DNA from 3 places in the Brevibacterium sp. 2SA genome. Region 1 is predicted to be linked to each of the others. Evidence: predicted binding sites of a transcription regulator. Region 1 holds the regulator's gene; each other region holds the start of a gene.
What was found. Region 1 encodes LexA, which represses DNA repair genes until DNA is damaged. Its sites were predicted from a motif close to TCGAACANNTGTTCGA; they were not measured.
Positions count from the first base shown of each region.

Region 1 (2,250 bases):
GGGGCTCATGCTCTTCGTCGGCGAGCCGCTGGCACTAGCCCTCACGCAGATCCGCGACTCCGCCCGGCAGATCATCAACGACATCGGCGGACGCGGAGAGGACGCCGATGCAGGGCGGCAGATGGCCAAGGCCCGGTGCCAGGAGATCTTCGAACTCGCCGAGCGCTTCTGCGACCCCGGCAAGAACGACGTCGTGTGGCTGAGCCGCAGCACCTTCCGCGAACGCGAGACGACCAACCTCGTCGTCGCCCCGCTGAGCGTGGCCGGGACGATGCGCAACGGCATCTTCGAGGACTCCACCGTCGTCGCGACCTCGGCGACGCTCGCCCTCGGAGGGAACTTCGACGCCGTGGCCGCCTCGCTCGGTCTCTTAGGACCGGACGCGCCGAGGTGGGACGGCCTCGACGTCGGCTCACCCTTCGACTACGGCCGCCAGGGGATCATCTACGTCGCGTCTCACCTGCCCAAACCCGGTCGCAGCGGGCTGAGCGAGGAAGCGCTGGCCGAACTCGAAGCGCTCGTCACCGCATCCCGTGGCGGGGCGCTCGGGCTCTTCTCCTCGAAGGCGGCAGCGAATGCCGCCGCCGAGCACCTGCGCGCCAAGGTCGACGTCCCGATCCTTCTCCAGGGGGAGGACGGTCTGCCGTCACTCGTCTCCCGCTTCGCCGCCGACGATGAGGCGTGCCTGTTCGGGACGATGTCACTGTGGCAGGGCGTCGACGTGCCGGGGAGGACGAACCGGCTCGTCATCATCGACCGGATTCCGTTCCCGCGGCCGGACGATCCGCTCATGCAGGCGCGGGCCCGCGACGCCGACAAGCGCGGTGTCAACGGGTTCATGGCGGTGAGCGCGACGCATGCCGCACTGCGTCTGGCCCAGGGAGCCGGACGCCTCATCCGGTCGACGGCGGACAAGGGCGTGGTCGCGGTGCTCGACTCGCGGCTGCGCTCGGCTCGGTACGCCGGCTACCTCGTCAACTCGATGCCGCAGATGTGGCCGACGACGGACTCACAGCTCGTCCGCACGGCCCTCGGCCGCCTCGCCGACGCGAAGGAGTAGTCCGGGGCGCTCGGCGTCGCCGCGCAGGCTGTGCCCGCGCGGCACCTTTCAGAGGCGGCGGATGACGGCGACGACGAGCCCCATGATCTGCGCGTACGTGCCGTCGATGGGGTCGTAGTCCTTGTTCTGCGGGAGCAGCCACTGGCGCCCGGCCTTGCGCTTGAGCGTCTTCACCGTCGCCTCACCATCGAGGAGGGCGGCGACGATCTGACCGTTGTCGGCGGTGTGCTGCTTGCGCACGACGACCCAGTCGTCGTGGCAGATGGCGGCCTCGATCATCGAATCGCCGACGACCTTGAGGAGGAACATCTCACCGGAGCCGACGACCTGCGTCGGCAGGGAGAAGACGTCGTCGACCTCCTGCTCGGCGAGGATCGGGCCACCGGCGGCGATGCGGCCGACGACGGGGACCTGGACGGTGTTGTTCGCGAGCTCCTCGTACTTCGCCCGCTCCGCCTCCTCTTCTTCGAAGGGATTGACGACCTCGATCGCCCGCGGGCGTTTGGGATCGCGACGGACATAGCCGAGCCGCTCGAGCTGCGAGAGCTGATGCGCGACGCTCGAGAGCGACGCGAGACCCGCGGCCTCACCGATCTCGCGCATGCTCGGCGGGTAGCCGTTGGTGACGACGGCGCGTTCGATCGTCTCGAGGACGAGCCGCTGCCGGGGGGAGAGTCGGAAGTCGCCGGCTCCGGTCGGCCCGTCGGGGATCTCGACCTCGTCCTCTTCGCTGCGCGCAGCCGCGATCTCGCTGGCCACATCCTCGTTGCGCGGCCTTCCTCTGCCTCGTTTGCTCTGCACCATTGCCTCTTCCCCTTCGTTCTAATCCCACCGGTCGAAGCGCTTCGAGAGATCTCGTGTCAGTGCCGCCTGGGATGGTTGTTCGAGATCGATCAACAACGCTGGTTCTCGCTCATTGTCTCATAAATGTTCGAGGTGGACTGGACATTTGTTCGATTGGCATGTTGAATAGAACAGACGTTCTACTCATTGCGGGTGGAATCGTACGAAGAAAGAGGTAAAGCGATGTCTGAGAAGAATCACGAAATGCGTCTGACCGTCCGCGGCCGCCGCGCCGTGCGCCTGCTCCGGACTGCCCTGTGCGCTCTCGCCATCATCGGCGGCACGCTCTTCATCTCCACCCAGACGTTCACCGCCGAGGCGGTCGCTGAGGGAGAAGTCGTCGGAGT
Region 1 covers NZ_SCMW01000014.1:56,877-59,126, reverse strand. The annotation lists gene FFS20_RS07605 (ATP-dependent DNA helicase) at 1-1,060, shown strand, start outside; gene lexA (transcriptional repressor LexA) at 1,109-1,864, opposite strand; gene FFS20_RS07595 (LysM peptidoglycan-binding domain-containing protein) at 2,108-2,250, shown strand, end outside.

Region 2 (2,250 bases), on a different contig from region 1:
CCGTTGCCGCGCACCTGCGCCCAGTCCCGGACGCGGCGGAGCAGACGGTTGGCGATGCGGGGTGTGCCCCGGGAGCGGGTGGAGATCTCCGTGAGCCCACGGTTCTCTGCGTCGATGCCGAGCATCCGGGCAGAGCGGGTGAGCACGGTGAGCAGGTCGGCGCTCGAGTAGAAGTCGAGGTGCCCGGTGAACCCAAAGCGGTCGCGCAGCGGTGCCGGAAGGAGTCCCGAACGGGTCGTCGCGCCGACGAGGGTGAAGGGCGGGAGGTCGAGCGGAATCGCCGTGGCGCCGGGGCCCTTGCCGACGATGACGTCGACGCGGAAGTCCTCCATCGCCACGTAGAGCATCTCCTCGGCGGCGCGGGCCATCCGGTGGATCTCGTCGATGAAGAGGACTTCGCCCTCTTCGAGGGAGGAGAGGATCGCGGCGAGGTCGCCGGCGTGCTGGACGGCGGGTCCGGAGGTCACACGCAGGCTTGCCTGCATCTCGTGGGCGATGATCATCGCCAGCGTCGTCTTGCCGAGCCCGGGTGGGCCGGAGAGCAGGACGTGGTCGGGGGCCTTGTGCCGGGCCTTCGCGGCGTCGAGGACGAGGGAGAGCTGTTCGCGAACCTGGGGCTGGCCGATGAAGTCGTGGAGCCCTTTGGGCCGCAGCGCCGCCTCGGCATCGCGTTCGGCGGCTTCGGCGCTGCCGGAGACGAGCCGGTCGTGCTCGGCACCGGTGAGGCGCTGGTCGCCGAAGTCCATCTCGTAGGACGTGGTTTCGCGGTCGGTCATTTCCGGGCACCGAGGACTTTGAGCGAGGCCTTGAGCAGCGCCGAGGTGCCGGCGTCGGCCCCGAGGTCAGCGACGACTTCCTGGACCACCTCGGCGGCTTGGGGTTCCTTCCAGCCGAGGCCGACGAGGGCGTCGACGACCTGCTGGTTGGTCCCGCCGAAGGAGAGCGTGGGGCCGGGCGCTGCGGCGGCGAACTTCGGGAGCTTGTTCTCGAGTTCGAGGATGATGCGTGAGGCGCCCTTCTTGCCGATGCCCGGCACACGCGTGAGGGCGGTGGCGTCCTGGCCGGCGATCGCGGCGGCGAGTTCGTCGGGGCCCATGACGGAGAGGATAGCCATCGCCAGGCGGGGTCCGATGCCCGAGATCGTCAGGAGGACCTCGAAGGTGTGGTTCTCGTCTTCGGTGCCGAAGCCGAAGAGGGTCATCGAGTCCTCGCGGACGACGAGGGTCGTGACGAGGTCAATGTCGGCGCCGTGGCGGGTGCCGGCCAGGGTGTCGGGTGTCACGTGCACTTTCCTGCCGACACCGTAGGTGAGGACGACGAGGTGGTCAGCTGCGATGCGATGAACCGTACCGCTGAGGAAACTGATCACGGACTGCCTTTCAGGTGGGAACACGTGTACGAATCCAGACTAACAGTTCGAGGTCGCTCGCCTCATCCGACATGCCCGGGCGTGCGGCACACTCGTCCCCTCGAGCGGGCCGCTCACCACAGACCTCGATCCCCGGGACCAGGATCATCGTCACCGGTGGCATCATCACCGGTGGCTTCGCCTCCCGGCGACATCTCTCCGTCGACTGCGCCGCCGACGGCAACGCCGCCCGTGGCGCCGCCATCGGTGGCGCCACCATCGCTGCAGTCGTCGATGCCCCAGCCCGGTCCACGCGCGACTCCCGATTCGGGCACACTGCCCCATTGCTCCGAATCCGCGTCGCTCCCCCGCATCAGCTCCGGCCCACAATGCTCCGCGTCGACGCCGACGTCGGCGGCGGTGAGCGGCGAATACGGAAGGTCGGCGAAGAGTGAGTCGACGGCATCGTCGGTGACGAATCGTGCATGGAGGATCGGTCGCCGTTCGATGTCGATCGAAGCCGGTGGTATCCATGCGGCACGGCCGTCCTTGAGCATGATCGTCTCCCACTCGGATCTGTCGATGAGGTGGTGGTGCATGCTGCAGACGAGGGTGAGGTTATTGAGGTCGGTTCTGCCGCCGAGCGCCCACGGGAAGACATGGTGCGCGTCGCACCAGCCCGGTGGAGTCTCGCATCCGGGGAAAGTGCAGCCTTTGTCTCGCGCGCCGAGGATCGCCAGCTGACGGGGAGTCGCATGCCGCTGTTCGGTCGCCAGCGCCATCGACTTCGCCTTCTCGGTCATGAGATGGAAGAACACCGTGCCGTTGAGGCCCTCATCGGCGGCGAGGTCGATCGGGAAGTCGGCTTCGGCTCCCGTCGTCGCCCGGCCTTTCCCCTCGGC
Region 2 covers NZ_SCMW01000001.1:59,167-61,416, reverse strand. The annotation lists gene ruvB (Holliday junction branch migration DNA helicase RuvB) at 1-776, opposite strand, end outside; gene ruvA (Holliday junction branch migration protein RuvA) at 773-1,369, opposite strand; gene FFS20_RS00265 (HNH endonuclease signature motif containing protein) at 1,483-2,250, opposite strand, start outside.
Region 2: the regulator LexA is predicted to act here: its motif matches at 1,386-1,401, upstream of ruvA (Holliday junction branch migration protein RuvA).

Region 3 (2,250 bases), on a different contig from region 1:
ACAACGGCATCAGAGCAGTGTGGTCAGAAGAGCACCGTCAGAACAGCGCCGCCTGAGGGTCAGGCAGGGCGGACTCGACGGCGGCACTCGGCGTTGCCGGTCCGACTCCGGTGGCGCCGCGCCGGGGCCCATGCCTCGTCCGCCTCGTCGCGGGATAGTCATCGTCGCTGGTCCCGCGCAGGTCGTAGCGGTCGATGAGCGGGTTGATCCGCGCCGCCAGCCAGGTCCGGTACTCCTTCGAGGCATAGGCCGAAGTCGCATACATGCGGCGGTAGCGGGGGAGGAGCTCGGGGTGCTCGCGGTCGAGCCAGGCGAAGAACCACTCGCGAGCGCCCGGGCGCAGGTGAAGGGCGCCGTAGACGACTCTGCTCGCGCCGGCGTCCTTGATCGCCGCGAGCGCCGTGTCGAGATGCTCGCGCGAATCGGTGAGCTTGGGCAGCACCGGCATGATGAACACGGTGACCCGGAATCCCAGCTCCGCTGCCGCGCGCACCGTCGCCAACCGCGCCGCGGTCGTCGGCGTCCCGGGTTCGATCGCCTGCTGGAGCTCGTCGTCGTAGACGGCGATCGACATGCTGATCTCCACGGGGACGTCCCGGGCGGCGTCGGCGAGCAGCGGGAGGTCGCGCCGCAGCAGGGTGCCCTTCGTGAGGATCGACAGCGGGGTGCCGTGTTCGGCGAGGGCGGTGATGATTCCGGGCATGAGGCGGTAGCGTCCCTCGGCGCGCTGATAGGGGTCGGTGTTCGTCCCGAGGGCGACGAGCTCGCGTGACCAGCGGGGCTTGGCCACCTCGGCGGCGAGCACCTCAGGGGTGTTGACCTTGACGATGACCTGCCGGTCGAAGTCGTCGCCGGAGTCGAGGTCGAGATACCGGTGGGTGCTCCGGGCGAAGCAGTAGACGCACGCGTGGGAGCAGCCCCGATACGGGTTGATCGTCCACGCGAACGGCATCGCACTCGATCGCGGGATCCGGTTGAGCGCCGACTTCGCGAGGACCTCGTGAAACGTCATCCCCGCGAACTCCGGGGCCCGCACGGTGCGGATGAGTCCGGTGACCCCGAAGAGCCCGGCTGTCGGTTCCGCGTCATTCCATCTCACACCGGTATTCGAACACGTGTTCGAGTCGAAGTCAAGAGGGGTGCGGGTGTCTGTTCCGGCAGCAGGCCACGATTCAAACAAATGGTATGCCAAATAGTCCAGGCTCGGGCATCATCGATCTGCGGCCATCGCCCCAGGTCCGGAGGCGCGCCTCGCGCACTCCAGGCGTTGTCAGTACTGGACTGACGGAGATGAGCCCATTGCGGAAGCAGTGTGACCCAGGTTACGCTCACGGGGTCAGCTCTCACTGCCGCGAGGCCGCGAAGACCTCCTTTGGTATTCCAGCACCGCGCCCGTCTGATTCGAGAACTCCCATGGCCCACACCGTGACGTCCGACCAGCCCGTGCCCGACCCTCAGTCGAGCACCGTGCCGCACCGGCTCGGACCGAGCCCGGAACAGCTCGCCGCGCACCGGATCAGCCCGCGCTTCTACAACGCCGATCTCGCACCGAGTCAGAAGGAGGGTCGCAGCTGGACGGCGTACAGCGTCTTCTCGCTCTGGGCCAACGACGTCCACTCGCTCGGCAACTACGGATTCGCCCTCGGCCTCTTCGCCCTCGGCCTCGGGGCGTGGCAGATCCTCGTCGCCCTCCTCGTCGGTGCCGTCCTGCTCTTCGTCCTCCTCACCCTCTCCGGGTTCATGGGCCACAAGACCGGCGTGCCCTATCCGGTGATGTGCCGCATCGCCTTCGGCATCCACGGCGCCCAGCTGGCCGCCTCGGTGCGCGGGATCGTCGCGATCGCCTGGTTCGGGATCCAGACCTACCTCGCCGCGAACGTCCTCAACGTTCTCCTCATCACCCTCATCCCCGGCCTCCAGGCGTGGACGGAGGTCGAGTTCCTCGGGCTGAGCGGCCTCGGCTGGTTCTCCTTCACTCTGCTGTGGATCGTCCAGGTCGTCATCGTCAGCTACGGGATGGAGATGATCCGCCGTTACGAGGCGATCGCCGGCCCGATCATCCTCGCCACCTTCCTCGCCCTGGCGATCTGGATGCTCGTCCGCGTCGACTTCCGCATCGCCTGGTCGATCGACGACCCGCTCACCGGGTGGCAGATGTGGACGAACATCCTCGGCGGAGGGGCCCTGTGGGTGGCGATCTACGGCACCTTCGTCCTCAACTTCTCCGACTTCACCCGGTCGGCGAAGAAG
Region 3 covers NZ_SCMW01000002.1:48,072-50,321, reverse strand. The annotation lists gene FFS20_RS01430 (Rv2578c family radical SAM protein) at 38-1,099, opposite strand; gene FFS20_RS01425 (NCS1 family nucleobase:cation symporter-1) at 1,414-2,250, shown strand, end outside.
Region 3: the regulator LexA is predicted to act here: its motif matches at 1,108-1,123, upstream of FFS20_RS01430 (Rv2578c family radical SAM protein).